Regions from separate parts of the Paenibacillus sp. KS-LC4 genome, predicted to be linked through region 2. Evidence: riboswitches for the same ligand, from Rfam matches in the RefSeq annotation. Region 2 holds a riboswitch; each other region holds the start of a gene.

Region 1 (10,881 bases), 1.8 Mb from region 2:
CGAAAACGAGCATTATGCGATTGCCAGGCATGAGGTACATGGTACCTTGCAAGATATTGTTGAAGCATGCTCAAGACTTGTGCGTCCAGCTGGAAAGGTAGCTATGGTGCACCGCCCATCGCGCTTTGTAGAAATTATCGAGACAATGCGTAAGTATAAGCTGGAGCCAAAACGGGTACAGTTCATTCATCCAAACAAAAATGGCGAAGCGAATATGGTGCTTATTGAGGCTATGCGCGATGGAAGACCAGAGCTCAGGCTGCTGCCGCCAATTATGGTATATGATATTTAGCCTAGTGGAAGGCTAGTAGGAGGACTCAATAATGTTTGTGCAAAAAAGCTTTAGCGGGCAGCAGCAAAATGGTGCTGGGACGTTATATCTAGTCGGAACACCAATTGGAAACTTAGAGGATATGACCTTTCGTGCGATCCGCACATTGAAAGAAGTTGACCTTATAGCTGCCGAGGATACGAGACAGACACGAAAGCTTCTTTCCCATTTTGAAATTGCGACACGCCTTGTCAGCTATCACGAACATAATAAGCAAGCCAGTGGCGTTGAGCTTATAAGATTGCTGCAAGAGGGCCAATCCATTGCTCTTGTAAGCGATGCAGGACTGCCTGCTATCTCCGATCCAGGAGCGGATTTAGTCGCTGAGGCGGTCGAGCAGGGTGTTTTCGTCGTTCCGATTCCTGGTGCAAATGCGGCCTTGTCTGCTTTAATTGTATCAGGCTTGCCAACAGAGCGTTTTATGTTCGCGGGATTTCCGCCCCGAGAGAAAAAGTCGCTTGCGAACTGGCTGCGTCAGCTTCAAGGACAGGAAGGCACATTGATGCTGTATGAGTCGCCGCATCGCTTGCGGAAGACGCTGGAGGCCATACTGGAGCATCTGGGAGATCGTCGCATCGCAATGGTGCGGGAGCTGACGAAACGTTTTGAAGAAATGGCGCGTGGAACAGTAACGGAATGTATCGCTTGGATTGAGGAAAATCCGCCTTTAGGAGAGTATTGTCTTATAATAGAAGGAAGTAATTCGGATGAGAATAATGGGGAGCTTGCTGCTGCTTGGTGGGCGGAGCTGAGCATGGAAGAGCATGTGACGCATTATGAGGCGGAGCTTGGACGTAAGGATGCGATTAAAAAAGCGGCTACAGATCGTGGACTATCAAGACGTGATGTTTATAATGAGGTAAACCGCTAGAAAAACAAAAAATAGAGAAAAAAAGACCTTCCTGGCCGGGTTCTAGCGCAGGAAGGCAATAAGGAGTATTAAAAGGTTAGAATTAACTAGTTGAATAAGGTTATTATAACCTATTTTTTTTATTTTGTCACAGGTGAAGGCATTTCTGATAAACAAATGTGACAAACAATTTTTCCTTTGAAGTAAGATACGTTCTCAGCGTTGCCACAGAAGATACAAGCTGGCTCGTATTTCTTCAACATAATGCGCTCGCCGTCTACATAAATCTCTAGTGCATCTTTCTCTCCAATACCAAGCGTGCGGCGAAGCTCAATCGGAATAACAACGCGACCTAATTCATCAACCTTACGGACAATACCTGTGGATTTCATCATAATAATTTGTTTCCCCTCTCATCAAAAAGTGTATTCGTCACTTTTCGACATAGTTTCTCTTTTTATGTCTACTATAATACCAACGTTTCCCATAATAGTCAACTGAAATTATTGAGGTAAATTGCAGGTAACAAGGGAGTTTGACTATATAGTAAGGTCATATTACTCTTACTATAGAATACAACAGGTTCGACATTTTGGAAACTGTTTTGCGACAATCTTCGACATATTTCTTACTTTTTTATGTCGAATCAGAGAACAAAAGGAGTTGATTTGTTGAATGAACCGACAGCTATCGGAAGAAAAAGTTTTTAAGGACCCTGTTCATAAATATATTTATGTGCAGGATCAGACAATATGGGATTTAATCAACACGAAGGAGTTTCAAAGATTAAGGCGTATACGGCAGCTTGGTACCTCTTATCTCACTTTTCATGGTGCTGAGCACAGCCGATTTTCCCACTCCCTCGGTGTGTATGAAATTACGCGAAAGATTATTTCGCAATTCGAGCGCAATGGTTTTCCCGGCTGGCCGCAGGAGGAACGGCTATTGGCGCTTTGCGCAGCCCTGCTTCATGACGTTGGTCATGGGCCATTTTCCCATTCGTTGGAGCAAGTGTTCGATACGCATCACGAGCAGTGGACCTGCAGCATCCTGCTCGAGGATACCGAGATCAATCGTATACTACGAAATGTAGCAGACGACTTTCCTGAACATGTAACTGCTGTTATTAATAAGACATATCCAAATCCAATTGTCAGCGGGCTCATTTCCAGTCAGCTTGATGCGGACCGCATGGACTACTTATTGAGGGATGCTTATTTTACAGGCGTTAATTATGGCAACTTTGATCTGGAGCGTATTTTGCGCGTGCTCCGTCCTATAAATGGAAGGATTGTTGTTAAAGAAAGTGGCATGCACGCCGTAGAGCATTATTTGATGTCGCGCTATCAAATGTATTGGCAAATTTATTTTCACCCGGTGACGAGAAGCTCGGAAATCATCCTTAGACAAATATTTCGTAGAGCGAAGGAGCTTTATGAGGGTGGCTATGCGTTTGACTGGCTGCCGGAGCCGCTGAGACGACTGCTTGACGGTACAATTGCCGTTAAACAATATTTGAAGCTTGATGAGGCGTATTTACAAACGGCCTTCACAGAATGGAGTGAAGAGGGCGATGAATTGCTCTCAGAGCTATGTGATCGTTTTCTGACGCGTCGCCTCTATAAATACATTATGCTGGATAAACCGGATATTAGCCTCTTTAATGAAGTAAGACAACAATTTGCGGCAGTTGGATTGAATCCGGATTATCATATGGAAATTGATTTTCCATTTGATCAACCCTATGATGTGTATCGGCCTGATACGAAAAAAGGGGGAAAGGAGGAAAAAACGCCGATTTTGTTAATGGACGGGTATGAGGCTGTCAGTGAAATTTCCACGAAATCCGACATTATTCGCTCCATCACCGGGCTTCATCAGGGCCAGTCCCATTTGTATTATCCGGAAGATAAGCTGCGTGCTGCTGCAGATCAATTAAGCGATAAAGTACGAAAATTATTTAAAATATAGTATAGAAGGAGCTTGCTCAGCTATGATTTCTTTATTCGACACACACACGCATTTGGACTCCCCGCATTTTGACGAAGATCGCGAGGCCGTTATCGAAAGAGCGCGTGCAGCAGGAGTAGACCTGATGGTTAATATTGGTTTCAATAGAGAAACGATTCCAACTACGCTTGCACTCGCAGAAAAATATGATTTTATATATGCAGCGGTCGGCTGGCATCCCGTTGACAGCATTGACATGCTGCCAGAGGATCTTAACTGGATTGAGGAGCTTTGCTCTAACCCTAAAGTGGTAGCTATCGGCGAAATTGGACTGGATTATCATTGGGATACGTCTCCTAAGGACGTACAGCACCGCGTATTCAGGGAGCAGATTCGCTTGGCAAAAAAGCTAAAAAAACCAATTATTATTCATAATCGCGATGCTCATGAGGACATTGTCAAGCTGTTGAAGGAGGAGGATGCCGCAGCAGTTGGCGGCATTATGCATTGTTTTTCAGGGAGTCCGGAAACGGCTCAAAAATGCCTCGATATGAACTTCTATATTTCGTTTGGGGGACCGCTTACATTCAAAAATGCAAGGGTACCAAAAGAGGTGCTCGCGATGGTCCCGAGTGACCGAATTTTGATCGAAACGGACGCCCCATATTTGACCCCTCATCCCTTCCGAGGGAAGCGAAATGAGACGTCTTATGTGTCGCTTGTTGCGGAAGCGGCAGCAGAAATATTAGGAAAATCGGTGGCCGAAATCGCCAATTTGACAACCGAAAACGGTAAAAAATGTTTTGGAATTAAGTAAAAATGGCTATAAAAGCGAGAATAAGTGACCTTTCCGGCGATAAAACTAATTTTTCATGCTGAAATAGACTCTCTTTTCCGTAAATATCCTAAAATTTCGCTTAAATCGGTTTTTATCTGATCTTTACAATTAGGCTCCGATGAAGGTATGATTCATTTCAGAGCTTTAAATTTTTGTATTGGATTTCCAGTTTGCGCTTAATCTTCGAACTTTGGAGAGCGGGGGAACCAGGCACGTTGCTGTGAGGAAATTGCGGATCACATTGCACGCGCACTTGAATTTCTTCTAGGGGTGAATTTGGCGGGGATTGCCATGAGCATTCTTCCGACGATAGGGCAGCTCTCTTGCCCGAACCCGACAGCTAACCTCGTAAGCGTTTATAGAGAGTGATCAACCTCGTGCATTCACCTTTCCTGAATAGTCTATTCGACATTCCCAGGAAGCCACGAAACAGATCCTCTGTCGACGGGCTTTCTTTTTATTTTTGAATATTGGGTAAATCGTCGTCATAGGGTAAATCTAGGAGGTTGCAGAGGAAATATACTGGAGCGTGCTAGAAGCACGCCAATATACTATAGTCGCGTCAATGGTATCATGCGTAATTCGACGGCGGGGCTATGAAGGAGGACCGATGAAGTGGGCATTATTCAAGCAAGTGAGACCCATGGGAAACGATCATCCAGCATGTCTTTCGCATTGCGATGGAAGCGTGAAAACTTGCGTTTGATTCTTTTGAGTACTACGATCTCAATCGCTATGACTTTCATGTTTTTGGTGTTGTTGTACGGATCGGCTGACAAAAGCGTATCCGTAGTAGTGAATGGACAAGAAACTGTTGTTTCAACGAAACAATGGGTCCTGCAACGCCTACTGGATGAACAAGCTATTACAATTGGCCCGCATGACGAGGTATCTGTACCTCTGAATACGGCTGTAAAGGATGGGGACCGCTTTGAGGTTAAGCATGCGGTACCGCTACTTGTAAAAGCTGATGGCAAGACATCAACGGTGTACACGACAGAGAAAACCGTGCAGGCAGCGATAAAGAAATTAAATATTCCTGTTGAAGATGATGATAAAGTATTACCTTCGCTTGGCTCGGGTGTCAGCGCAGATATGACCGTAACGGTCATTCGCGTCGATACGAAGCTAGGCAAGTCGTCCAGCACAACACCGTTCACCATTGTGAAGAAGGAAGATCCGAACCTGGAAGTAGGCAAGGAGAAGATTGTGCAGACGGGCAAAGAAGGCGTCGTAACGATCAAAATTGAGAAGCAGTTTGAAGATGGCGTGCTTGTCTCCAAGAAAGTGGTAGACAAGGTAGTCGAATCGGCTGCGGTTAATCAGGTCGTTGCAATCGGTACGAAAAAGCCGGAGCCTAAGGTTACTGTGCTGTCCACAGCGACAACCAGCAACAATGTAACGGTAGACGGCACTACGCTCAAATCCAAAAAAGTGCTTAGCAACGTCACATTGACCGCTTATTCAGCTGGAGTAGCTTCGACGGGCAAGAGCGAAGGCCACCCTGATTATGGTATTACGGCCTCTGGTGCTAAAGTTTCGGAAGGACGGACGATTGCCGTTGACCCGGATGTTATTCCACTCGGTTGGTGGGTGTACATCGAGGGCATAGGATTCCGCCGCGCTGAAGATACCGGAAGTGCGATCAAGGGTAGTAAGATTGATGTGTATTTTGACAGTGAAAAGCAAGCTAATCAATTCGGGAAGAAAAAAGGTTTTACCGTCTATGTGATTGGTCCTAATAAGCCATCTCTTAGCTGATTAGCGTCAGTTCTTTATGGAAATACAACGATTCATAAGTTTCACATTTATCATTAGGCTTATATTTCTCGGAGAGAAACGCGCTGCGCCGCCTGAGGAAGGTGACCGCCGTTTCACTTTGATTGTGCTCTAGTTTATCGCAATCATAAGCTAAATATGACAGGTTACGGAAGAGGCCTTGCCTCTTCTTTTTGTTTGCGTAGGATTCGCTTGAATCGTTAATTGGGGGTATAATATAACAGACGTAAATGAGCGGGTTGTTGTTGCAGCAATCGCCCATTTTTTTGAAATATAAGCATGTATAAGTTTCCCTTTGTGAAAGGATTGTTCGATGTGATCAAGGAAATGATTGTAGTAGAAGGCAAAGAGGATACGGTAGCGATTAAGCGGGCCGTTGAAGCCGATACGATCGAGACGAATGGATCGGCCATTGGCGAGGATGTGCTGCGGCGCATTGCGCTGGCACAGGAGCGCCGTGGCGTTATTATATTTACAGATCCGGACCATGCAGGAGAGCGCATTCGCAAAATTGTCGCTCAGCGCGTGCCGGGCTGCAAGCATGCTTTCTTACCGCAGGAGCTAGCCTCCTATAAAGGGGATATCGGCATTGAGAATGCGGCTCCTGATGCGATCAGGCAGGCGCTCTCGGAGCTGCGGACAGAAACGGCTGCAAGCGTGGGGAGCATTACTTGGGATGATTTGATGGCGGCTGGCCTAATCGTGCATGAGGAAGCGGCGAAACGGCGGCTGGTTATGGGCAAGCTGCTGGGCATCGGCTACGCTAACGGGAAGCAGTTCTATAAGCGCTGCACAAGCTTCTGCATTACGCGCGAGGAGTTTGACAAGGCGCTGCAAGCCATGGAACAACAGGAACAGGGGTGACGAGGGCGTATGACGGAACAACAGAGCTTGAATAAAGGCGCGGTTAAGAACGCAGAGGTAGCCACGCCTAAACGGACGAAGGAAATCATTGCGAAGTACGGCTTTTCCTTTAAAAAGAGCTTGGGACAAAACTTTCTCATTGACCAAAATATTTTAAACAATATTGTCAGTGCAGCTGAGCTTGACGAAACGAAAGGCGCGCTGGAAATCGGCCCAGGTATCGGAGCGTTGACGCAGCGCCTTGCGGCAGTTGCGGGTACCGTAACCGCTGTTGAAATCGACAATCGGCTGATTCCAATTTTGCATGATATTTTTGAAAACGAGGCAAATGTGGGCATCGTGCACGGCGATGTGCTCAAGCTAGACCTGAAGCAGTTGTTCGATGAGCGTTTCAGCGGCGTAACGGGTGTTAGCGTCGTGGCGAACCTGCCTTATTACGTGACGACCCCGATTCTGATGAAGCTGCTGGAGGAGCGCCTGCCGCTGGAAAATATCGTCGTCATGATCCAGAAGGAAGTTGCACAGCGGATGGCGGCGAAGCCAGGCGGCAAGGAATATGGCAGCCTAAGCGTGGCTGTGCAGTATTATTGCGAGCCGAAGCTTGTATGTACGGTTCCGCATACCGTGTTCATACCTCAGCCGAATGTAGACTCGGCGGTTATCAAGCTTGCGCTGCGGGATAAGCCGGCTGTTGATGTGCCCGATGAGGCACATTTCTTCCGCATTGTGCAGGCGAGCTTCGCACAGCGCCGCAAGACGCTTTATAACAATTTGACGGCACTTGTGGGCAAAGAACAGCGGGAGGCGCTGACAACGCTGCTGCAGGGGCTTGCAATCGATCCTGCGCGGCGGGGTGAAACGCTGTCGTTAGAGGAATTCGCCAAAATTAGCCGCGCATTTTTGGAAGCGGGCTGGAGAGGCTAAATAAAGATGGGCGCCGCCGGGCAATTGCCTCGGGGCGCCCGTTTGATTTTTCCGCACACTACACGCCATTTGCCCATAGGATAGACGAAGAGGTGATTTACCTATGGAGCAAGGGGAGCTGGTCGTCCGCAAATCGTATGGCGGTGACGTGCTATTCCGCGTAGAAGCTGTTCGAACGGATCATGCCCTGTTGAAAGGCACGGATTACCGTTTGCTTGCGGATGCGCCGATTCCTGATTTATCGGTTGTTCGCGATCCAAAGAAAGAAAAAGCTACGCAGCTGGTTCGAGTGAAAGTAAACGACTCGCTCAGCCGCATACGTCAGCAGCATGAGCAAATGGCCGTTCAGGTGAAGGCGGATATTCGGCATGCGATGCCACAAAGCCAGCCTTTCTTTGAGGTGCCCGGCAAAGTGCTGCATTTGGATGGCGACGGCAATTATTTGCGTAAAAGCATGCAGCTGTACCAGACGATGAATGTGCCGGCTCATGGCGTGCATGCGCATGAGTCACAGATGGCTGATTTGCTTTACCGGCTGCTGCCTCAAGTGAAGCCGGATATTGTGGTCATTACAGGGCATGATGGCGTGCTGAAAACAAGGCTGGAGGCAGATCTGCACAGCCTGAGCAGCTATAAAAACTCGCAGAGCTTCTATAACGCAGTTCGCGTAGCACGGGAGTATGAGAAGAATCGCGACGGTCTTGTCGTCATTGCAGGAGCGTGCCAGTCGCACTTTGAAGCGCTGCTGCAAGCCGGATCGAACTTTGCTAGCTCGCCCGGGAGAATTTTGATTCATGCGTTAGACCCGGTATACATTGCAATCAAAGCAAGCTATACGTCCATACGCGATACCATTAACCTGGCAGATGTCATTCATGGCACGATCAGCGGTATTGATGGCGTAGGCGGCATTGAGACGCTCGGAAGGTACCGCATTGGCTTGCCAAAGCCTAAATTGAAGGCAGCTGAGTCATCCTTGCAAAGCATTTCTTAACAATTAGCCGAGTGCAGTTGAGACTCGCAACCGTTCTCGGCTCCTTTGATTTTATAATTTTTCGAAAAATTATTCATGGAATGATAAAAATGGATGAAAACACCGTTGACAATTAAATCGGTTGACTGATATAATATTTTGCCTTGTTTGACAACCCCTCCCCCTTTTGTTATAATGGACAAGGAAAGAGGTGGTAGTGGACAATGGCAAAAAATGCCCTACTGGATATAAAACGCAATTTGGAAGCTCATGTGGGCTCCAAGATTCGTCTGCGAGCAAATGGCGGTCGTCGTAAGACCGTTGAGCGCACCGGTGTGTTGGAAGAAACCTACCCTTCTGTTTTCATTGTTAAACTGGATCAGGAATCGCAGTCATTCAAGCGTGTTTCCTACAGTTATGCGGATATACTGACGGAGTCGGTGGAAGTGACCGTATGCAATGATGAAGGTCAAGTCCGAATTACCCAGACATAACATTAGATCTATAGATGCCGATAGGCTATACTAAACGCGGAGACGATAGTTCTTCGCGTTTTTTTTCATTTTTCAAGCTGGAATCGTTCGGTTGGTGGTCATGCGTATAGGGCGGCTGGGTTGTCGCATACTAAGGGGGCGTAACCAATTCAGCCAATAAGGGGGGCCTCACGCATGAGCCGCAGAAGACGCAGTGTAATGTCCGAGGAATTGAAGTATGAGCTGGCGAAGGATTTAGGTTTTTATGATACGGTGCAAAAGGAAGGCTGGGGCGGCATTCGCGCCAAAGATGCTGGCAATATGGTAAAGCGGGCGATCCAGATGGCCGAGCAAGCCGCGGCAAATGGAATGAATCGGCCTTAACTGGGTATCTGGAATGCAACGAAGAAACGCAAATAATCGGCTAAGAGTTGCCGCTCTGCATATAAGCGGCAGGACTCTTAGCTTTTCTTCTGCCCGTTTGCTATAATATTGGATAAGTTAATGATAGGAACGGGAGAGCTTAGGATGAAAATTTATGAAAAAGCTCCGGCTAAAATCAATTTGTTGCTCGATGTGCTTCGTAAGCGTGAAGATGGCTTCCACGAGGTCGAGATGATCATGACGATGGTAGACCTTGCAGATCGTCTCGAAATGCAGGAGCTGCCGCGCGACACGATTATTATATCGAGCCAGGCCGGCTACATACCTTTAGATGAGAAGAACCTGGCGTTTCAGGCAGCGCGGCTTATTAAAGACCGCTATGATGTGCGTAAAGGTGTATATATTCATTTGGACAAAAAGATTCCGGTTGCCGCTGGCCTTGCCGGCGGCAGCAGTGATGCGGCAGCAGCCCTTAGAGGGCTGAACAGGCTGTGGCAGTTAAATATCCCTGAGCAGGAGCTGTGCACGCTTGGTGCGGAGCTTGGCTCGGACGTCCCGTTCTGCGTAACCGGCGGGACTGCCATCGCTACCGGACGCGGGGAGCGTCTGGAGCCGATTGAGAGTCCGCCGCAGTGCTGGGTCGTCCTTGCGAAGCCCCCCATTAATGTTTCCACCGCAGACGTGTACGGCAAGTTTCGGGTAGCGGGCATTGACCAGCATCCGTCTGCTGCCGACATGGTGTCAGCTATTCAGCGCGGCTCCTTCGCCGATGTGTGCGGGGGACTTGGCAATGTGCTGGAATCGGTAACGCTTGATCTATATCCGGAGGTGCGCCAGCTCAAGGAGAGCATGATTCGTCTCGGAGCGGATGGCGTGTTAATGTCAGGCAGCGGGCCGACGGTATTCGGGTTAGTATCGAAAGAAGGCAAGCTTCCACGTATTTATAATGGTCTGCGCGGCTTTTGCAAGGAAGTTTACGTGGTAAGAATGCTAACATAAAAGTGACGTTTCCCTTGCTAAAATCCGTATAAAAATGTTATATTAACATTATAATATTCGGATTTTAGCAGGGGGAGAATTCCTTGAAAAAGTTAAAACGCAGCGCAAGACTGGTAGAGATGACGCAATACCTGCTAAGTCGCCCACATACGTTAATCTCGTTGACAGCTTTTGCGGATCGCTATCAGTCAGCCAAATCATCCATTAGCGAGGATCTGGCGATCATTAAAGAAGTATTTGAAGAAGAGGGCATTGGCGAGCTTAACACCCTTGCGGGCGCCGCAGGCGGCGTAAAATTCGCACCGAAGATGCATGCCTCTGATGCACTGGGCATTATGAATAATATTTGCCGTCAGCTGGAGCAGCCTGAACGGGTGCTCCCTGGCGGTTATTTGTATATGACGGACATGCTCGGCCAGCCTGAGCTGCTGGCTGATATCGGCCGCATGTTTGCGACCGCTTTTGCCGCTAGGAAAATTGATGTCATTATGACGGTAGAGACGAAGGGTATTCCGC
Region 2 (10,881 bases):
TGAGCTTGATGAAGCGGCGCAAATTGATGGGGCATCGGTATATGGCATCTTCTTCCGCATTATCGCACCGCTCATTAAGCCAGCGCTTGTCACTGTAGGGATTTTTACCTTCCTATGGAGCTGGGATGACTTCTTCTCGCAGCTGCTTTACCTCAGCTCAGTCGAGAAATTTACGGTTGGTCTGGCGTTGCGGATGTTTATTGACCAATTCGAAGTCCAATGGGGACAATTGCTTGCGATGTCACTATTATCTGTCGTTCCGTCGGCGATATTGTTCTTCGTCGCCCAGAAGCATTTCGTAGAAGGCATCGCGACAACAGGGATTAAAGGGTAAAGCTTCAAGCCTTTTACCGCGAAACTTTACCGCGAAACTTTACCGCGAAACGTTAGCTTTACCGCCAAAGGACGGCTTCGGCTGTTTGCGCTTAACGATCGGCTTCAACAACATTTATATAAAAAAGGGAGTGTTCTACGCATGAAAACACAAAGAAAATGGTTGAAATGGCTGCCTGTTACACTGATTTCGGTTCCCCTCGTTCTCTCTGGCTGCGGCTCAAACAGCGGTGGCAGTACAACTCCAGCGAGTACGGCGCCAGCGGCTTCGTCTGCGGGAAATGCCGATGCTGCGGCAAAGCTGAAGATGATGTGGTGGGGCTCGCAGGCAAGACATGATGCCACGCTTAAGGATTTGGAGCTGTATACATCGAAAAATCCGAACGTGACGTTCGCGCCTGAGTATACAGCATGGGACGGTTATTGGGAGAAGCTGCCGACGCTAGCTGCATCGAACACGCTGCCAGATGTGCTGCAGATGGATGCCGCTTACATTCAAGGCTATGCGAAACGGGGTCTGCTGGCGGATCTTTCCGATATTGATCTGTCTGGCGTCGTAGATGCACAGGTTTTGGAAAATATTAAAATTGGCGGCAAGGTGTACGGCGTTCCTCTCAGCTATAACGGACAAGGCATCGTCTACAATAAAGAGGCGCTGGATGCGGCGGGAGTTAAGCTTCCAGCGAGCAACTGGTCGTGGGATGATTTTTTCGCTTATGCGAAAGAGGCGCACGAGAAGCTGCCGAAGGGCCAATACGGCATTGACGATATGACGAACATTTGGGAATTTTATCAATATTATCAAACCTCTCAAGGCAAAGGGCCAATCTTCAAGGACGGTACGACGTTTAATCTCGATAAAGATACTTGGATGAAGTTCCAGCAAATTTATGCGGACTTCCGCAAAGCTGGCATCGTGCCCGCAGCAGACCAGCAGCTATCCTTTAAGGAAAATGATCCGCAGCTCGATTCGATGGCTTCAGGCAAAGTGATGCTGAGAACCGCATCTGTCGGCTCGGCAAGCGTTATTGAATCCTTGCTTCCCGGCAAGCTTGGAGTAGGCAGTATTCCGATTGGCGAAGCTGGCGGCGGCTGGGCGCAATCGACGATTTTCCTGTCTGTGAGCGAAGGCTCGGCTAACAAGGAGCAGGCGAAGGCGTTCATTAAATGGTTCGTGGCCGATAAAGAATCCGGCAAGACGCTTGGACTGACACGCGGTATTCCAATCAATGAAGAGGTGTTCAAGGAGCTTGAGCCGACACTTACGTCCGGTGACTTGTTTGCTAAAGAGCTGCTGGAAGCGGCCAAACCGAAAGCATTGCCTTTCTATCCAGCTCCAGCAGGTGCCGAGGATTTCGTGAAAACGTACAAATCCGAGATGGAAGCGGTTATGTTCGGACAAGTAACGCTTGAGGAAGCTTACCAAACGCTGCTCGATAAAGGGAAAGACGCAGAAGCGAAGCTCAGCAAATAAGGATAGCGAATTGAAATTGTAAAAAAAAGCACGGTGGAACAGCCATAGCGCGGAGAAGGCCCAGCTGATAAATCGCAAGCGATTGGAGGCGGGTCTTTTCGCGTTTCACGTATTTTTTTCAACATACAGCTAGAGATAAATTGGAGGATGAGAGCCCTATGAAAATAACAGACTGGCGATTGCAGCATTTTGAGGTAGGGGAGAAGCCTCCTCTTCAGGTAGCGGCACCAGGACTTGACGACCGTTTTTGGATGACGGCGAACGTTCCCGGCGATGTGCATTCCACACTGATTGATCGGCGCATTATTGAGCATCCCTATTTTGGGCATAACGACATCAAATGCCGCTGGATCGAGCAGAAGGAGTGGTGGTATCGAGCGCAGTTCGACTATGAGATTCATGAGCGGCATGACGGTCACGGGGAGCGGCATGAGCTGATTTTTGAAGGGCTGGACACATTTGCGACGATCTTCGTCAATGGACTGGAAATCGGAACAGCGGAAAATATGCACCGCATTTATGTTTTTGATGTGACGAGGGTCATGCGTCCGGGCAAAAATGCGATTGCTGTCCGCTTTGACCCGCTGCATTTGCATCATCAGGATAAGGAGCAATTCCAGTGGTCCTCCTATACGAAGGAACGTCCATGGCTGCGCAAGGCTGCGATGAACTTCGGCTGGGACTGGGGACCGCGAATGGTGACCGTCGGCATTTGGGGCGGCGTTCGTCTGGAGCGCAGACGTGTCGCTAAGCTCGACAGTGTATTCGTTCAAACGTTATCGGCTGGCAAGGAAGCAGCAGCCTTGAGAGTAGCCGTTGATGCGGTTGCCTATCATAAGCAGGCGCAGCTGACTGCTGAAATCAAGCTGTTTACGAGGGAGGGCGAGGTCGCGGCATCTGCGGCGATTTCCGTAAAAGGCGGACGCGAGACGGCGGCGGAACTGGTCGTAAAGCAACCGCAGCTATGGTGGTCGCATGATCTTGGCGAGCCGTATTTGTATGAGCTTGAGGTGCAGCTGCTTGCGGCTGGCGAGCAGGTTGACAGCTATCGCAAGCGCTGCGGCATTCGAACAATTGAGCTGCAGCTGGAGGATAAGGCTGGAAAGCCCGCCTTTGCCTTCCTGCTGAACGGAGTCAAGCTGTTCGCTAAAGGCTCCAACTGGATTCCGGCAGACAGCTTTATTGGAGCGGTGAAGGACAAGCGTTATACCGATCTCATCGAGCTGGCTGTCGATTCCAATATGAATATGCTGCGCATTTGGGCTGGCGGCATTTATGAGAAGGATGTTTTTTACGAGGAATGCGATCGTCTTGGTGTGCTCGTCTGGCAGGATTTTGCCTTTGCAAACGCACTATTCCCCGATTTCAATCGTAATTTTATGGAAAATGTGAGGCAGGAAGCGATTGATAATGTGAAGCGCCTGCGCAATCATCCGTCGCTTGCCTTATGGTGCGGCAACAACGAAATTGACTGGCTGTATGATATGAAGTCGGCTGGCGGGGATATTACTTGTCCCTTCTATGGGGAGAGCATCTACCATGAGCTGCTGCCGGAGGTGCTGGAGCAATATGACAGCAGCAGGCCGTATTGGCCTTCGTCGCCTTATGGCGGCAATGATGCCAACGATCCTGATGTCGGTGACCGTCACAATTGGCAAGTATGGCATGGCTCGGTGTACCCGCGCAAATTCGGCGAGGCGCCGCTGCTTGATTACAGTATTGAAGGCGTCACGTTCAAAAATTATAAAAAGGATTTCACCCTGTTCAGCAGCGAGTTCGGCATGCACGCCTCGGCGAACCGCTATACGCTGGAGCGCTATATCCCGGAAGGCGAATTTTATTGGGGCAGCGTAGAGCTGGCGCATCGCAACAAGGATACGAACCACCAGAAGGGCATTTTGCTCATGGAAGGTTATACAGGCATTCCGCAAAATATCGAAGAATATATGAACTTCTCCATGCTCACGCAGGCGGAGGGCTTAAAATATGGCATTGAGCATTACAGGCGCAATAAGCATCGCACGAGCGGAGCGCTCGTCTGGCAGCATAATGACAGCTGGCCAGGCACGAGCTGGTCGCTGATTGATTATGAGCTGCTGCCGAAGGCTTCTTTTTATTATGCGAAAAAGTTTTACCATCCGCTCCTGCTGTCGCTCGATTATGAGCCAGGGCAGCCGCTCTGCGTATGGGCTGTTAATGACCGGCTGTCAGCGCATGAGGGCGAAGTGCTGTTCCAGTGCTTTACTCTTGATGGCGCCTTGGTGTATGAGCAGAGCTTTGACGTCAAGCTGCCGCCAAATACGGCAATTCAATTGGTCGAGCTTGCAGAGGCAGAAGTGCTAGGCGATGCTGCGCCAGAGCAGGTCATTGTGAAGCTGTCCGCTCCTTTGTTGGACGCGCCGGACAATTATTATTATTTACGTGATCATCGGGAGCTCAGCCTGCCGAACAGCACCCTTGCAGCGACGTTTAATGAGCAGGAGCAGACGATTACAATCGTGGCTTCGGGCGGTGTTGCGCGTCTGGTGAAAATCACTGTGAAGCAGGGCAACGTTCGCTTCAGCGATAACTATTTTGACCTGCTGCCGGGTGAACTGGTTACGGTCACCTTGCAGCAAGCAGACGGGCAGCCTCTGCGATCTGAGACGCTGGAAGTGTCCGCTCTCAATGCTGACAAGGCCGACATACATTTTAACTAATCTATTCTAATCTACTATCACGATTTTGGAGGACACGATGAACGAAGCGAATATAATTTTAGGTGATTGGAGCTTTAGAGCTTGCGGGGAGAAGGATTGGCTGCCAGCGAAAGTGCCGGGAAACGTCCATTTAGATCTGTTGCGGCAGGAGAAAATAGGCCATCCGTTTTACGGGACGAATGAGCATGGATTGCAGTGGATTGACAAGCAGGATTGGGAGTATCGGGCAACGTTCGGCGTGACGCCGGATATGCTTGCACACGCACAGCTTGAGCTGGTATTTACAGGACTAGATACGTATGCTGATGTGTACGTAAATGGCAAGCATATGCTGTCGGCGGACAATATGTTCCGCAGCTGGAAAATCAATGTTAAGCCGCTATTAAAGCTGGAAGGCAATGAGGTAACCGTCAAATTTCGTTCGCCTATAAACGAGGATTTGCCAAAGCTTGAGAAGCTGGGCTACTCGCTTCCAGCGACGAATGATCAGTCAGAGCTGGGTGGACTTGGCGATAAGAAGCTTAGTGTATTTGCCCGCAAGGCTCCGTATCATTATGGCTGGGACTGGGGTCCGCGCTTTGTGACAAGCGGTATTTGGAGGGAGGTTAAGCTCGTTGCCTGGTCGGAAGTACGGCTGACCGATCTATATATCGAGCAGCAGAAAATAACGTCCGCTCAAGCGGCTCTCAAAATAGTTGCAGAGGTCGAATGCGAGCGGGCTTGGCAAGGGCTGGTACGGGTCGAGGCAGACGGCAGACGCTGGGAGCAGCAGGTTAAGCTGAACGCGGGGGTGCAGTCGGTGGAGCTGACGGCATCTATTACCGAGCCGCGGCTTTGGTGGTGCCGAGGCCTAGGCAAGCCGGAGCTCTATCATTTTGAAGCACGGCTTGTGCAAGCAAAGGATGGAGTCGAGCAGCTTGTGAGCAGTCGCAGCGTAACGACGGGTTTGCGGGCAGTGAGGCTGGTAACCGATCAAGACGAGCAGGGTCATGCTTTTTATATCGAGCTAAACGGCGTTCCGGTATTCGCTAAAGGCGCGAATCATATTCCAAACGACAGCTTTCTGCCTGATGTGACGTATGAGCGCTACCGTCATGAAATTGTGAGTGCTGTGCAATCGAATATGAATATGCTCCGTATTTGGGGTGGCGGCATTTATGAAGCGGATGCGTTTTATGAGCTTTGTGATGAGCACGGCTTGCTCGTCTGGCAGGATTTCATGTTCGCTTGCAGCATGTATCCCGGAGATGAGGCATTTCTGGAAAATGTCCGTCTGGAAGCGGAGGAAAACGTTCGGCGTCTGCGCAATCACCCCTGTATCGCCTTATGGTGCGGCAACAACGAAATCGACACAGCCTGGTCGCATTATGATGAAAATATGGGCTGGGGCTGGAAACGCGATTACACGCCAGAGCAGCGTGAGCGGCTGTGGGCCGATTATGAGGCGATATTCCATCGGATTTTGCCGCAGGCGGTCGCCGGGCTTGGCAATGGTATTGCGTATTGGCCTTCATCGCCGATGCGCGGGCTGACGGGAGACAAGGAGCAGCATGCTTTCAACTTGTCGAGGAGCGGTGATATACACTACTGGGGCGTTTGGCATAACATAGAGCCTTTTGAAAAATATAACGTCCATGTAGGGCGCTTTATGAGCGAATACGGCTTTCAATCCTTCCCTGAGCTGCAAACGGTGCAGCAATATGCGGTGGAGGCGGATATGGCGATTGAATCGGAGGTGATGCTGGCGCATCAGAAAAACGCACGCGGCAACCAACTGATCAAGGAATATATGGAGATGTATTTACGTCAGCCGAAGGATTTTTCGGCATTTCTGTATTTGAGCCAGGTGCTACAGGCAGAAGCGATGAAGACGGCGATTGAGGCTCATAGGCGGAAAAAGCCGTTTTGCATGGGGACGTTATATTGGCAAATGAACGATTGCTGGCCCGTTGCCTCATGGGCGGGAATGGACTATTATGGGCGCTGGAAGGCGCTGCAATATTATGCGGGGCGCAGCTTCCGTGACATGCTAGTATCCTTCGATGATACGAGCGGCAGCTGTGTCGATTGCTATGTATTGTCAGATCGAAATGAGCCCTTCATCGGCGAGCTTGGGCTAGAGCTGCGGTCCTTCACAGGCGAGGTGCTGAAGAAGTTTGCTGTTCCCATATCGCTTCAGCCGAATAAGGGTCATATGGCCTGCTCCATTGAGCTGAAGGCGCTGCTTCCAGAAGATATTGAGCTAGGCTCAGTTGTTCTTGCTGCCAAGCTTAGACAGGATGGACTGCTTGTGGAGGAAAAGGAGCATTATTTCAGGCCGATGAAGGAGCTTGAACTTATAGCTCCTGTTATTAAGGTAAGTGAGATTGAAGGAAGCGGCGGTACGGCCTTTATTCTGGAGACGAATACGCTGGCGAAGCAGGTTCGACTTTCCGCGACCATCGAGGGTATTTTCAGTGACAATTATTTCGATTTACTGCCGAATGAACCGCGTACGATTACGTTTTATGCGCGCAATCCGCAAGGAGATCGGGCTTTCATTGCTGCATCGCCGGGCGAGCTTGCCGTCCATTCGATGACGGATTTTATTTGAAATAGCAAGGAAGGTTAGATAGCCGATAAAAAAGAACCTTTCCCGTCAGCTGAATGATGGTGGGAAAGGTTCTTTTGTGTTAGGTTGATTCAAAATAAGTTAAAAAATAGAAAGATAGAATAACGAGCGGCTAAGTAAAATAGGCTCCTCGGAGGTGCTGTCATCCGGTTCAATTTCTGCCGTCCACTGTTTGAGATGGTGAATGGCGTGATCGAACAGGTTGTACACACTGTGCTGATCCGCTTGCTCGCCCCGAAGCGAACGGCCTGTTATGGACAAGGTGCCGATAAAGCTGCTCAGCGCGCTGCACCACAGACCCCAATCGTTAGGACGTTCCATTTCGTCTACAAAAGTTTCGCCAAAGCCAATGCCTTTGTCCGTCGTTACCCGCAAGCAGGCCCGGTTTCCAGCGGCGTCTACATTGAGTGCTGGAATAACAAACAGCTCAATGCGCTTGACCTTAAGCTTCATTGCGTGCTTCGCCTTAGGCGGAGCGTCCGGCGCATGAAGGACAATCATATTCATCTCTCCTCACGTTCGCTTACGGAGTTAGCTGTCGGATTCGGGCCAGAGAGCTGCCCTACCAGTGCGCGAACGCACCGGATTCACCCCTTGCGATTTAAGCTGTCGCTTCAATCACGTCGTTGGTTCCCCCGCTTTTTCAATTGAAAAATTAAGCGATTAATAATAGAGTGCCAGAATTCGGCTAGGGATATATATTAAACCTTAATGGCTCATTTGTAAACCTTTTAGCAGTGAAATAAAAGTGCTGCTGCTTCAAATGAGAACGAACGCTGCCGTTATTTGGAGGCAACGCTCGTATTTTGTAGAAATAACAGATGAATAATGAATACAGCAGTTCATTGTGGACTGACCGTTCATGTAGAAGCTGTCGTGAGCTAATGCGAAGGGAAGATCCAGCCAACCCATAAAGCAAGAAGAGCGAGAGTAAACAGCAGAACAGGCGGAATGACGACAATCGTCACTTTGACATAATCCTTCCAATTGATTTTTATTTTGGCTCTCTGAACAAGATTTATCCAAATGAGAGAGGCTAGCGTGCCTATTGGTAACAGGAGTGAGCCTATATCGCTCCCAATGACGCTGGCGAGGTAGGCGATTTTGAGTGAAAGCGGATCGAGGTTCATTTCGGTGAGGGTGATCGTGCCGATCATGAGCGCGGGGTGATTGTTGACGAGTGTAGACATGGCGGACACAAGCCCTCCGATTAAAATGCTTGCATTCATCAGGCTCCCCATGACAAGCGGCTCGAATACCTGCACGAGTAATTGCGTCAGACCAATATTGTGCAGGCCGTAAATAATGATATACATGGCGAAGGCGAAAATGAGGATATGCCACGGAATTTTACGCAAAATGTCGTTCGGCGGCATTTTCAAGTAAGCCCAGCGCCAACTAAGGAGCAGCAAGGAGCCGAAAACAGCGACCCACTCAACGGGGATATGCAAATAGGAGGCAGCAAATAAGCTTAGCCGGACAGAAAAGACAAAAAGCAGAATTAATTTCATAAAGCGGCTGCTGAATTTGGGAGATGCGGGCTTGCTTCCGTTAGGCGTGAGTAGAGGATGGTAGCCAGATTGAATAGGGACAATTGAAATCGAATGGGGGACTTGCCGGGGAAGCTGATGGTAAAAGTAGAAGAATAGCAGCAGGCTGAGCAGCAGCAGACCAATTGTAGCGGGGATAAACATCATGACGGTATGCATGTACAAATCCATGCCGACGATTTTCAGCGCGATCAGATTTACAATATTGCTTACCCCGATGGGGGCGCTGGAGGCGGTAGCAATTAAAGCTCCTGAAAGTAGGTATGGAATTTTTTGGTGATTTTTTAGTCCCATATGATGCAACATAATGAGCAAAATCGGGGTTGTAATAAGAATGCTGCCGTCATTGTTGAAAAATAGCGTCATTAGAAAACACATTAGGTTTACATACCAGAATAATCTGAGTCCTGAGCCGCGTGCTCGAATGGCAAGCCCTTCGGCAGCCCAAATAAAGAAGCCAAAGCTCTCCAGCACGATTGCCATTACGATCGTCGCCATAATCGTGATGGCTGCTCCGCTAACGGTGGCGCTAATATGTGCCAAATCCGTCAATGAGACGACTCCGCTCAATAGGATGAGTATGGCGCCAAACGTAGCAGGAATGGCTTCATTCAGTCCTCTGGGGCGCCATAAAATGAGCAGGATCGTGAAGAGGAAGGCAAACAAGGAAATGATAATGGAAGGTAGCGAGATCAAATGTTAATCACCTCGAATTCTTGGTTAAATTCATAGTGAAGCAGGAAGGGGTTATTCATTCACAGCAGCTGCATTATGCTGAGCGGCTTCTATGCGGCTGCTTTCATAGCGTTTATCGGTTGCCGTAGTGGGTAGAGATATAATAGTGGGCTGTTTAATCGGTGGAGGAGGCTTAAGAATGAAATAGAGGGACAGGCCTGACGAGCAAATAATGAAGATCGTAAGCAATCGGGTTTCCTCCTTTCTAGTGATAACATATAAGAGGACGTCTATCATGGGGAGATATGAATAATATATGTATATGTGGCCTACTGATGGAGGGTACTAGACGTTAATAGTAGATTGCTATAATTCCGCGAAGCGTCCCCGCTCCAAAAACGCAAAGCAACCTCGGACTTGTTAAGGACCGAGGCTGCTTCGTTATCTTTTTTAATTGGATATGGACATAGGCGCTACCCAATCGGATGACCATTGCTGCAATTCGCGAATGACCGGCTCCAATGCACGTCCCTTTTCAGTAAGCGAATATTCGATGCGAACTGGAATATCTGGAAAGACGGCTCGGCTTACGATGCCTTCATTCTCAAGATCCTTAAGCCGCTCAGACAGCAGTCTGCCGCTAATGGGAAGGGCGCCTTGAATGCAGCTGAAGCGCTGCGGCCCGGACAGCAGCTGATAAATAATCAAGCCGGTCCATCGTTTGCTTATTATGTCCATTCCTTTGTACAGGCGCGGACAAAGCCCGGATTTCTCCATGTAGATCACCTCATTATAACTTGCTATTAAGTATAGCTTTATTAGTATTTATACACAAGCAAACTTTTTGATTGCTCATAACTTGACGTAATGGAATTTCGAATATATAATTAGTTACTAAAGGTAAGCGAAAATTTGTTCCCCTATGATTGTTCAATGAGGCAAGGTGCATTTATAGCAGATGAAGCTTAGCCTTTCAACCTATTATATCAAATACAGATGAAGAAGGTGCACAGCAATGATTAAACCATCCATTCGTTCTATTATAAATGACAAAATAAAAACGATTGAAGGCGATTCGCACGATATCCACGTAGTCGGACCTATTCAGCTTCCGGTTGAGCTTGACGGCGAGACAAAGATTTTTCAGTGGTACAGCTGGCTAAAGCGTGAGAAAAATAGCGCCCAAGACAAAACAGATCTATACAGTGAGCTGGCGAAGGGGCATTATGCGGAGCTTCAGCAATCCAGCGTGCTCGTCTATGGCGATTTTGCCGAAGGCGAGGATGCGCTGATTCGCATGCATAGCATATGCCATACGGGCGATATTTTTGGCAGCCAACGCTGTGATTGCGGCTTTCAGCTTAAGCAGTCCATGCGGATGATTATCGAGCATGGGACGGGTGCCTTATTTTATTTGGCGAATCATGAAGGCCGTGGCATTGGATTGTTCAGTAAGGCAATGGCTTACCTGCTTCAGGAGGAAGGACTCGATACAGTTGATGCGAACTTGGAGCTGGGCTTTGCTGAGGACGCTCGCGA
Region 3 (10,881 bases), 2.0 Mb from region 2:
CCGATTGTTGCATTCCGTACTTCCCTAAAAAAATAGCAATCGGTTCAAAAAAAATGAAGCGGAACGGTAATGCCTGACAGATATTGAACAACCATTGCGGGTAAAACCATAATGGAACAACAGAACCTGAGAAGAGTTCGAATAAGGCACCTATAAAGAACGGAATATACCATGAGGTTTCAAGCCAAAACGAGAAAAGGCCAAAAATATAATGAATATGGAAAGCCATAATTATCCCTAACACAAGACTCGGTAGGAACAGTAATGTATTCCTCATATCCACCGATAGGGAGATGTCGAAAAACAAAAAGGTAGCCGCTATAGCAGGAATCGTGACAAATAAGGTTTGGAATACATTCGTTCCTAAGTCCTCGGATAATAAATATCTCTTAAAATTAACGGGTTTCATTAAATCCAATATGATACTTCCATTCTCAACTCTCTCTGCAATTTTCCTTCCTGCATTCGATCGCGTTAATGTCACGACGATTGCTGAGATTATTATGTAGCAAACCATTTCATTAAGATGGATATTGTCAATATTCTCTTTATTGTTGTAAAGTGCCGTCCACACATTAATTTGAATCACAAGCAGCAGAATGCTTGCAAGAATTGTGATGTAAAAGTTGAAACGAAACGCATAACGTTCTTGAAAGGCCTTCTTGAAAAATTCAATATATAGTGCCATAGCAATACCTCGCTCTTCAAAATTGGTTTTCCACGCTCTATCGACCCTCAATATTTTTGAAATTTGGAATGCTATGTGCTGCGCTGTCTTAAAATGGGCTTGGGGCTGCTTCAAGCCGGAAATTCAGCATTTATCGCCTTTAGAAAAAACGAAAGCGCTAACATTTATGAACGAGCAAAATCTCCTGCCTTTAATCCAAGCTGAAATCGAGTCAGGTTCTAGAGTAATAGACCTATTCGTCCAACTCCTCCCAAACTTAAGTGTATGTTCATCTTTTTGAAATTGGTAGTGTATAAAGTATAGCTTTTAGTTTGAATATTTTAGATCTTTTTTAGTTAGGACCACTATCGTTGCATAAAATCTTTGGGCCTCAGAAAAGTAATTTTCAGCCTCTTCCCCCTCTCTTACCAAATCCATAAGACTATTCCTGTACAAGCCGACATATATATGCTGTAGATGCTTGTCAACGGGAGGGAAACGTTCAATGACTCCAGGACCTTTCAAACGAATCGCGCTCATTTTGCTATCGGCTGTCCTGCTCGGACTGTCGCTGCATCATGGCTTCGGCAACGCTTGGCTATCCCAGTATACGTACGCCTCCGGCACCTCAGACCCGCCACTTGCTGGTTTGGCAAATAGCGCCGCAGCCCACACAACTACTGCCCCGCCAAGCGGTGCGGCCGGTATACCAGCAGGCATCCAGGCTGCACCGCAAACAGCCAAGCCGCCTGCCCCGGCAGCACCGGTGCAGCCCGACTCTGTCCAGCCTGATGCTGAGCAGACGCTCAGCAAAAGAGTCGTCCAATACAATATGCATGTTGCACTTCGAGAGGATATTAGGTATTTGGACGGCTCCCAGACCGTAACTTGGACGAATCCAGGTAAAAAAACGGTGTCCGAGCTGTATTTTCATCTGTATCCCAATGCCTTTCAATCCGAAAAATCGACGTTCATGCGCGAGTCTGGCGGCCAGCTCAGAGGCGACAAGGCTACGGTTGACGGCCAAGGCTATATGAAGCTGCTCACCTTGCAGACGTTGGAGGGCGAGAGCCTGCTTCCCCGCCTGCATTATGTCCAGCCCGATGACGGAAATACAGACGATTACACACTGACGAAGCTTAAACTTCCCGTTCCAGTCGCACCGGGCAAATCGGTAACGCTCTCCATGACCTACGAGGTTAAACTGCCTGAAGTATTCGCGCGCATGGGCTATTCCGGCAGCTTCGTCATGGCGGGTCAGTGGTTTCCGAAGCTTGCCGTTTATGAGACGGCTGGCACGCGCGGCCGAACGAATGAAGGCTGGAACGTCCATCAGTATCATGGCGATTCGGAGTTTTATAGTGATTTCGGCTTATACAGCGCCCAGATTACTGTACCAGAAAACTTTAAGGTAGCCTCAACCGGCATTCAGACGAAGGAGGCTGTGACGCAAAATGGCAAAAGCGTCTATCCGTTTTATGCCGAGGATGTGCATGACTTTGCTTGGTCCGCCTCGCCCGACTTCATATACGCGGAGGACACCTTATCCGGAACGGGCATTCCGGGCGTACGCATTAAGCTTTATATGGACCCTGCCCACGAGGGACTAAAGGACCGCTATATGCATGCAGCAAAATCGTCGCTGTCCAAATACGCGGAGTGGTACGGTGAATATCCGTATTCAACGCTGTCCATCGTCGTTCCGCCAAAAGGGGCGAATGGCGCCGGCGGCATGGAATATCCAACGCTCGTAACCGCTTTAGCTGCTGACTCCGACAACCCTGGCTACAGCTTGGAGCGAACCGTTGTACATGAGATTGGTCATCAGTATTGGTACGGAATGGTCGCATCGAACGAGTTCGAAGAAGCTTGGCTCGACGAAGGCTTTACATCGTATGCAGAGGATAAAGTGATGGAGAACGCCTATGGCGTTGAACCCAATTTAGCTATGGAGGCCAGCTATATTACAGCTCCTGCCCCGCTTAAGCAGCCTTCATGGGCCTATCACAACAGCGATGAGTATGCGGAAAATGTATACATGCGCGCCAAGCTTGTGCTGGTCGGCATTGAGAAGCAGGTCGGAGCAAAGACGATGCAAAAAATTATGCGCACATATTTTCAAAAATACAAATTCAAGCATCCAACGACGTCCGATTTCCAGCGAGTCGTCGAGCAGGTTACGAAGGAAAAATGGCAGGATTATTTTCACCAGTATGTGTATGGCAGCCTGATGGCGGATTTTTCAGTGGAGGCTATTCGAGTGAATGAAGTGCAGAAGGATGGCCAAACGGCTTATGAGTCTACCGTGCTGATCAAGCGCAATGGCGGACAAAACGGACCCATACCGCTCGTTTTCTCCTTTACCGACGGCGAAACCATTTCTAAAATATGGGACGCAGCCGAGTCTCATATGGAGTACAAGGTGATGCATGCCGCTCCGCTCGCATGGGTAGCAGTCGATCCGAAAAACAGCAATGTGCTGGACAATCGGCATATTAACAATTTTATGCGTGCAGAAGTGCCAGAGCAATCGCGCATTCGGTGGAGCCTCGGCCTGACGAAGCTTATTGAAGGCCTGCTCGCATCCGTAGGCTGGTAGAGAGGAGGTTAACAAATGAAGCAGCATATGAAGCAAGGCTGGCGGCTCGCCATCCGCCATTTCAATATCGTCATTGCGTTGTTCCTGTACCAGCTATTATGGGGACTTTTCCTTTACCGCTTTATTGATATGACTGTACTGCCGCTGCTGCGGCGCTTTCCTCACCAGCATCCGTCGGATTCGGCCGTTTCGCTGTTCCTCAGCGAGGCCCAGTTTCAATTGACAAAAACAGATATGATTACCCCCTATCTATGGCTGCTGGGCGGCCTATTCGCCGCCCGCATGCTGCTGAGCCCGCTGTTCCATGCGGGGCTGCTCTACTCGCTGCATCATATGGACGAAAAAGGCGGAACGCAGTTTCTTCAAGGCATTCGCAAGGCTTGGAAGCCTGTGACGCTGCTCTATTGGCTGCGCGCGCTGCTTATTTTCGCACCTGGCTGGTTCCTTCTGCCTCGCGCCTTCAAGCTGCTTTTGGAGGGCCATTCGCTGGGCGAGCTACTGCAAAGCACGCTGCCAGGCTTTGGCGGTTGGCTGCTGTGGAGCTTTCTCGTTCACCTGCTGCTGCTCGCCATGCAGCTCGGCGCCGCCTCCGGCACGGGCGCCATGCGCTCGCTCAGTATGGCGCTCCGAAATCTTTTTCCTTATGCCGGCCTCTCTCTTATGATGTGGCTGCTGGCTGTCGCCGCCTCGCTTTTGGTATCCGGCCTTTCCTATGCTTGGGCGGGAATGCTGGCACTCATCATGCATCAAGCCTACCATTTCCTCCGTACCTTGTTGAAGGTATGGACGCTCGCTGCCCAATACGATTGCCTGCAATCGAAGCAGCGCTGAGCGTGTTTTAAGATCATTTTAAGATCGTTTCAGGCTCCTTTTTGGCCCTTTTATGAGACCTTTTTCACCCATAAATAGGAAATTACACTTAGAAAAATGAGGGTAGTCCTCCCTAATTCTCATTTAGTATTCTCATTTTTCTAAAGTCCTTTTCATAAAAACCCCGATTGCGGACAAGAGACCGCAATCGGGGTTTTTCAGTTATTTAACATCTGTAGGCCACGCTTCTATTTATTTACCAACCCCCTAGACTGATGCTGACTAAACTCTCTAATTCTTCATTTTACGCTATAATTCTAGCCTAAATGTACGATTCTTAGCATATTGGCCGCCTATTTCTCATATAAACTGACAAAATGATTTTTTGCTTGCGAACGGTGTTAGAACGAGCATTTATTAGGCAAGAAACTTGTTTTAACGCAAAATTGAGCCAAAAGGTTACATGAGAATTATTAGAAATTCATTCATATAGGAGGAAATCACGTGAAAAAAACGAATTATTAGCGCAGAGCAAAATTAAACCAGCCTAATTTTTTATACCGCAAAGGTATAGAAATACGGGGGAACCACTTTGGGTGAATTGATTTCGATGCTTGGACGGCTTGATTCAAGTGTCTTGGAAATCATAGGGAACCTTCACAACCGAACCCCACAGCTAACCTCGTCGGCACCGGAAGGAGTTTCAAATTTTGAAGAAGGTTACTGCACTACTCGTTGGTCTTGTATTAATGCTTGCTTTCCAAGCAGGCAGCGTGTTCGCGGATTCGAAGATGGACGGTGTTATCGCTGATCTGATCGGCACACCGTACCAAAGCGGCGGAACAACTACGAAAGGCTTCGACTGCTCCGGTTTTACGAAATATGTTTTCGATAAAATGGGCATCGATCTTTCCCGTACTTCCCAAGCGCAATCGAATGATGGCAGCGAAGTGAAGAAGAGTGACCTGATCGCTGGCGATCTTGTATTCTTCAACACGAATGGCAAAGGCATCTCCCACGTTGGTATTTATGTAGGGGATGGAAAGTTTGCACATTCCTCCTCAAGTAGAGGCGTTATTATTAGCAAACTTAGCGAGTCTTATTACGCTGATCGTTACGTGACAGCTACACGCATTATGAGCCAAGACGCTTACGACAAGTACGCAAGCGAGCAATAGAGCCAGACCATGCTTTTTTCGCTTACATAACGAAAAGCTGCTGTCTCAATCAGTAAAGCCGCAGTTGTTTGTCCTTGGACAAATAGCCTGCGGCTTTTCTGTTTTCTAGCACGGACACAAGGGGGCTCGTTTCCATGTATTTATATATTCACCGCAAAGACCTGCGTTCAAACGATTTACGCTGCTTTGATTACGTGCGCCGCTCTGGGCAGCACGGCATTCATCTGCTTATCATAGACCCGTCACTGGCGGATGGTGACCGGCTCTTGTGCCACAGCGGCAGAACCTTCTTGTCGCAGGCCGCCTCCCTAGTAGAGCAATACAAGGCGGCAGGCGAGCAGCTGCATGTGCTTTACGGCGATCCCGCCGCCATTACCGAAGCGCTGCTGCAAGCCCATCCCATTGAAGAGGTTCTCGTCCACATGGACTATACACCGTATGCCCGGATGCGAGACCAAGCGATCCAGCAGGTTGTGCACGCAGCGGGGCGTCGCTGGCTGCCGCTCGACGATGCACCGCTCGCCGATTTGGAGGAGCTTCATTCGTTTTCCAGACGCAGTGAGCCTTACAAGGTATTTACGCCCTTTTACCGCATGTGGCAGTCCTTTATGCAAAGCCATTATTCCCCTGCGGGCGAAACAACACTGAAGCAGCTGAAAACGCTGAAAAATATAGATGCCAGCATAGCAGAGCGCTTCCGTCTTCCTCGGGAGCATCCGGCTGCGTCAGCCTTTTTGCGGGCAGCGGGAGCAGCGGACGCGACAGAAGCGGCGGACCGCACATCGGCTGATTCCTTTGCTGTGTTCGATACCACGGATGCTTCAATCGCGCCGACTGACTCGGGAACGCTGAGCGCAGCCGATGCGCTGGAGCAATTTCTAAGCCTCCGCTTGGCGGGCTATGAAGGCAGCCGCGACCAGTTTGCGGAAAACCAAACAAGCCAGCTGGCGCGTTATTTGAATACGGGAGCACTATCGGCAAGGCAAGCCTATGAAGCAGCACAGCAGCAGTTTGGAGCCGAGCCTTGGATTAGGCAGCTGGCATGGCGGGATTTTTTTCTCTATCAGGGAAAATATAATGAGGACTTTTACCGCTATGAGCAGAAGTTTGATTTATCCGCGCTGAACGATCAGCATTTCGAGGCCTGGAGCCGAGGAAAAACGGGCATTCCTATCATAGATGCCGCTATGAAGCAGCTTAATGAAACCGGCGAAATGCCGAATCGGCTGCGGATGGTGACCGCCATGTTTTTGACGAAAAACCTGCTGTGCCCGTTTACGCTGGGCGAGCAGCATTTCCGTCGCCAGCTGGCTGATTATGATCATACGCTCAACCGGGGCGGCTGGCTGTGGAGCTCGTCCCTCGGCTACGATGCCGCGCCGTACTTTCGTATTATGAATCCGGCCACACAGTCCAAAGCTCATGATCCGAGCGGTACTTACATTAGACGCTGGCTGCCTGAGCTTGCCCATCTGTCCGATAAGCAAGTCCACCTGCCGCAGCCGCATGCCATTGTAGATTTGAAGGCTTCACGCGCTCGCGCGATTGAGGTCTATAAGGAGATTGTGTAATTATGACAAAAGCGAGTGCAGCTTCTGGCAGAGCGAAGCGGTCATTCGGCTGGAGGGTTGGCGCAATGGATGCCTCCCATGCCCGCCAGCTGTGCGATTGGCAATACGAGCCGCCTTATGGCATCTATCAATGGCCAGCATGGGATGCCATGGAGAAGGCAGAAATGGAGTTCGCTGATCCCGAGCTTCGCCAGAAGCAATACGCTGCTATTTTAGATGACCAAGGGGAGCTCGTTGGTTTTGCACAGTTTTTCCCGCTCGGGGATGACGTGCTGCGGCTTGGCCTCGGCCGGCATCCACAGCTTTGCAGCAGAGGCTCGGGCACCGCCTTTGTTGAACTGCTGATAGAGGAAGCACGCCGACGTGCTCCACACAGCGAGCTGGATTTGGAGGTACTGACCTGGAATGCACGCGCTATTCGCGTATACGAGAAGGCAGGCTTCCGCATTACCGATACGTATATCCGCCCAACACCGCAAGGCGCGGCGGAATTCCATTGCATGGTCTACGGAGGAGAGGCAGAGACGTAGTGCCTCTTCCCCTCCTCTTGCTGCCTAACCCCTGCCCCACTACTCCAATTAACCGCCAATCCGCTCCAACTGCTGCATCTGTTGCAGGGGTTCATCCTGCCCCAGTCGGCTCATATAACTGCCTATTCGCTCCAAAGCTTCAGACAGCTTCGCTGGCGATACCGAATAGGAGCAGCGAATGCGTCCTTCGCCGCCCGGGCCGAATACATGCCCTGGCACAACAGCAACTCCTGCTTCCTGCATAAGCCGGAAGGCGAACTGCTCTGAGCTCAGCCCCGTATGGGCAATGGAGGGAAAGGCATAAAACGCCCCTTGCGGCATATGACAGGAAAGCCCCAGCCTCTGCAAGCCGCCCACGAACATCGCCCTGCGCTGCTTATAGGCCTCCTTCATTAGATCCTTGTCGGCCAATCCACTGCGCAGTGATTCCAGAGCAGCTATCTGTCCCATTATAGGTGCGCACATCGCTGTGTATTGATGGATTTTCAGCATTTGCGAAATGATTTCTACAGGGCCGCAGGCATAGCCCATGCGCCAGCCTGTCATGGCAAAAGCTTTCGAGAAGCCGCTGATGACGATCGTCCGCTCCTGCATGCCAGGCAGCGATGCGATGCTTACATGCTGGCTCTCGTAAGTCAGCTCCGCATAAACCTCATCGGAAACGACGATCAGATTATGCGCCTTCACCAGCTCGGCAATGGGGAGCCAATCCTCATAGGACATGACCGCACCCGTCGGGTTGTTCGGATAGTTAATCAGCAGCACTTTGGAGCGCGGGGTAATTTTTTCCCGCAGCGATTGTGCCGTTAGCTTGAATTGCTCATGCTCATGCGTCTCGACGTTTACGATACTGCCGCCTTGCAGCGCTACAATAGGTGAATAGGCGATATAGCTGGGAACGGGAATCAGCACCTCGTCGCCCGGGCAGATCAGTGTGCGTATGGCTAGATCAAGCGCCTCGCTGCTGCCCACCGTCACCAGAATCTCATCGTTCGGCTCGTAATTTAATCGAAAGCTGCTCTCCAAATAGGCGGCGATTTCCTCGCGCAGATCCATCAGACCGGCATTTGGCGTGTACATCGTCTGACCGCTTTCCAGCGCTCGTATGCACGCAGCGCGAACACGCTCCGGTGTTGCAAAATCCGGTTCGCCTACGCCCAGCGAAATCATATTTTCATCCTGCCCGGCCATATCGAAAAACTTGCGAATGCCCGAAGCGGGCAAGCTCTTTACAAGCGGTGAAACGTTATACTGCACCATAATGCCTGCATCCCCTTTTCAAAATAATAAAATGTACCTGCTTCGCTCTGCTCTAACTCTTTTACTGCTTATGCAAAGCCCCATAGCTGCTTTGCCGTATCGCCAATAATCCGAATACCGCGCACAATATCCTCATCCGTCACGCGGGAAAATCCTAGTCGCAGCGTATTGCTGCCCCGTCCATCCGTAAAAAAAGAATGGCCTAGGGTAAAAATTACGCCTTGCCGCGCGCACGCCTCCAGCAGCTCACGCACGCTGCAGGCTTCTGGAAATGTCACAAACAAATGCAGCCCGCCATCCCCCGAAAGCGTCTGATAGGGTACAAAAGCTTTGCACGTTTGCAGCGTCAGCTCGTATTTCCGCTTGTATTCCGCTCGCGCACGCTTCAAATATTTATGCAAATTTCCATTATGCAAATATTGATAGAGCAGCGATTGGTCAAGCGTTGAGGTATGAATGTTGCGGGCCCGCTTCATGCTTTCCAAATAATCAATCAGCTCACGGTCCGCAAGCACCCACCCGACCCGCAGGCCGGGAAACAGCACCTTCGAGAAGCTTCCAATATAAATAACGCTGTTGCCGCTGCCCGCCGAAGCGATGAGCGGCGGCATATGCGCTCCGGAGTAACGCAGCTCCTCATTAAATCCGTCCTCAATGACGGGAATTTTGTATCGGCTCATGAGCTGCATCAGCGCCAGTCGCTTCTCCATCGACATCACAATGCCTGTCGGATTATGGTAGGAGGGTACGAAATAAGCACAGTCGAACGCTCGCTCCTCCAAAGCCTGTTCAAGCTCTCCCAAATGAATGCCATCAGGCTCCATTGTAACGCCCTTAATGTCAAAGCCATGCAGCTTGAGGTTTTTAATCGCCGTATGATGGGTAGGATTTTCGCAGATCACTGCGCCGTGCTCGGGCCGGAGCGCTGCCAGCACAAGATCAAAGCCTTCTGTAAAGCCGGCCGTAATGAGCATATCCTTGCCTTGCACATCCACGCCCTTATTTTCCATATACGTCATCAGATACGCGATCAGTGGCTTATAGCCTTTGGCGTAGCCGTAGTTCAGCAGTACATGGCCTTCCACTGACATACGGCCCAGAAACGCCTGCTTCACATGATCCAGATCAAACAGCTTCTCATCCGGGGCAATACTCGTAAAAGAAATCGTATTCTTCCCAGCGCGAATGCCGCGCTTCATGAGATCCAGCTCCTCAGCAAGCAAAGCCTGCCTGCTCAGCCGCTCCTTCCACGGCAATTTCCAGAACAAGGATGGCGGGGCAATGCTGCCCGCCGAATCCTCTGACACATAGTTGCCTTTGCCTTTCAGGACATATACACGGCCCTCATCAGCCAGCTCCGAATAAGCGGCGATGACCGTATTGCGGCTAACACCGAGCAATATGCCCAGCTCTCGTGTCGACGGCAGCTTCTGATGCGGCTGCAGCGCGCCTTTTATCATCAAACGCTTCATATAATCTTTCACTTGAATGGATACTGGACGGCCTTCTATGAGCTTGAAATCATGATACACTTCTCATTACCTCTCCTTTATCTTGGCGTATGCACCCAGCCAAGCTGTACGTTTCGCGAAAAAATAGAGAAAAGGGATGAAATCATCATATCCTTTCCTCTAAATGAACAAAAGAACCACGACTACGGATTTATCATCCTGTCGTGGTTCTGCAAGCAGCGTCCTCCCGCTCCCGATCCGTCTGCTGTTCATAATCCTTCATATCTGCAAATAAAATAAGTCCGGGACCAGCAAGAATAGATATCGTCCGAATCCATTCACATGTATCCAAATCGACGTAAGCACGCGATACAAGAGTACGCTGCATCTCGCTCAGCTGCGCAATGGTAGGAATGAAGTAAGGACGCCAGCTCCAGTTCGCCCCGTAATATTCCTCCTGCCGCTCCCATTCGCCAGCCTCCACCCTGCAATAATTGGCAGATAGCTGAATGCCATCTTCCCGGCACAAATAGATACGAACGCAGCCCAGCGGCAGCTGCTCCAGCAAACCGGTAATCCATCCATTAAATTCCTCTGCTCTGCCTAGCTCGCTCTCCTGTCTGCAAATACAACCTTTATCAATGAGGGCTGCAAGCTGGGCCGCTTCCTTCTGCCAAGTCGTCTCGGAGCGCAAGCGCTGCTGAACGTATTCGGCAAGCTCAGCTTCCAGTGCTCCGGCGAAACGATCCGCCTGCTGAAATTCCGGCTCCGCCTTGGAGAAGAAGAAGCCCTGCACATAGCGGGCTCCCGCTTCA

What was found. Region 2 has a riboswitch for cyclic di-AMP ahead of V5J77_RS18910 (hypothetical protein). Riboswitches for the same ligand answer to the same signal wherever they lie in the genome.
Region 1: another riboswitch for cyclic di-AMP. It lies ahead of V5J77_RS00140 (ubiquitin-like domain-containing protein); the one in region 2 lies ahead of V5J77_RS18910 (hypothetical protein).
Region 3: another riboswitch for cyclic di-AMP. It lies ahead of V5J77_RS00995 (C40 family peptidase); the one in region 2 lies ahead of V5J77_RS18910 (hypothetical protein).

The regions. Positions count from the first base shown of each region.
Region 1 covers NZ_CP145905.1:21,781-32,661, forward strand. The annotation lists gene V5J77_RS00115 (tRNA1(Val) (adenine(37)-N6)-methyltransferase) at 1-292, shown strand, start outside; gene rsmI (16S rRNA (cytidine(1402)-2'-O)-methyltransferase) at 324-1,202, shown strand; gene V5J77_RS00125 (AbrB/MazE/SpoVT family DNA-binding domain-containing protein) at 1,322-1,576, opposite strand; gene V5J77_RS00130 (HD domain-containing protein) at 1,857-3,152, shown strand; gene V5J77_RS00135 (TatD family hydrolase) at 3,175-3,948, shown strand; cyclic di-AMP (ydaO/yuaA leader) riboswitch at 4,133-4,340, shown strand; gene V5J77_RS00140 (ubiquitin-like domain-containing protein) at 4,585-5,730, shown strand; gene rnmV (ribonuclease M5) at 6,064-6,612, shown strand; gene rsmA (16S rRNA (adenine(1518)-N(6)/adenine(1519)-N(6))-dimethyltransferase RsmA) at 6,622-7,536, shown strand; gene yabG (sporulation peptidase YabG) at 7,640-8,530, shown strand; gene V5J77_RS00160 (Veg family protein) at 8,734-9,003, shown strand; gene V5J77_RS00165 (small, acid-soluble spore protein, alpha/beta type) at 9,178-9,366, shown strand; gene ispE (4-(cytidine 5'-diphospho)-2-C-methyl-D-erythritol kinase) at 9,511-10,365, shown strand; gene purR (pur operon repressor) at 10,449-10,881, shown strand, end outside.
Region 2 covers NZ_CP145905.1:4,480,733-4,491,613, reverse strand. The annotation lists gene V5J77_RS18930 (carbohydrate ABC transporter permease) at 1-334, shown strand, start outside; gene V5J77_RS18925 (sugar ABC transporter substrate-binding protein) at 476-1,807, shown strand; gene V5J77_RS18920 (glycoside hydrolase family 2 protein) at 1,966-4,506, shown strand; gene V5J77_RS18915 (glycoside hydrolase family 2 protein) at 4,544-7,099, shown strand; gene V5J77_RS18910 (hypothetical protein) at 7,199-7,618, opposite strand; cyclic di-AMP (ydaO/yuaA leader) riboswitch at 7,623-7,789, opposite strand; gene V5J77_RS18905 (arsenic transporter) at 7,999-9,363, opposite strand; gene V5J77_RS18900 (helix-turn-helix domain-containing protein) at 9,793-10,119, opposite strand; gene V5J77_RS18895 (GTP cyclohydrolase II) at 10,358-10,881, shown strand, end outside.
Region 3 covers NZ_CP145905.1:217,376-228,256, reverse strand. The annotation lists gene V5J77_RS01010 (ABC-2 family transporter protein) at 1-802, opposite strand, end outside; gene V5J77_RS01005 (M1 family metallopeptidase) at 1,173-3,266, shown strand; gene V5J77_RS01000 (hypothetical protein) at 3,282-4,097, shown strand; cyclic di-AMP (ydaO/yuaA leader) riboswitch at 4,611-4,782, shown strand; gene V5J77_RS00995 (C40 family peptidase) at 4,784-5,254, shown strand; gene V5J77_RS00990 (deoxyribodipyrimidine photo-lyase) at 5,389-6,825, shown strand; gene V5J77_RS00985 (GNAT family N-acetyltransferase) at 6,891-7,355, shown strand; gene V5J77_RS00980 (aminotransferase class I/II-fold pyridoxal phosphate-dependent enzyme) at 7,404-8,615, opposite strand; gene V5J77_RS00975 (PLP-dependent aminotransferase family protein) at 8,684-10,147, opposite strand; gene V5J77_RS00970 (EAL domain-containing protein) at 10,281-10,881, opposite strand, start outside.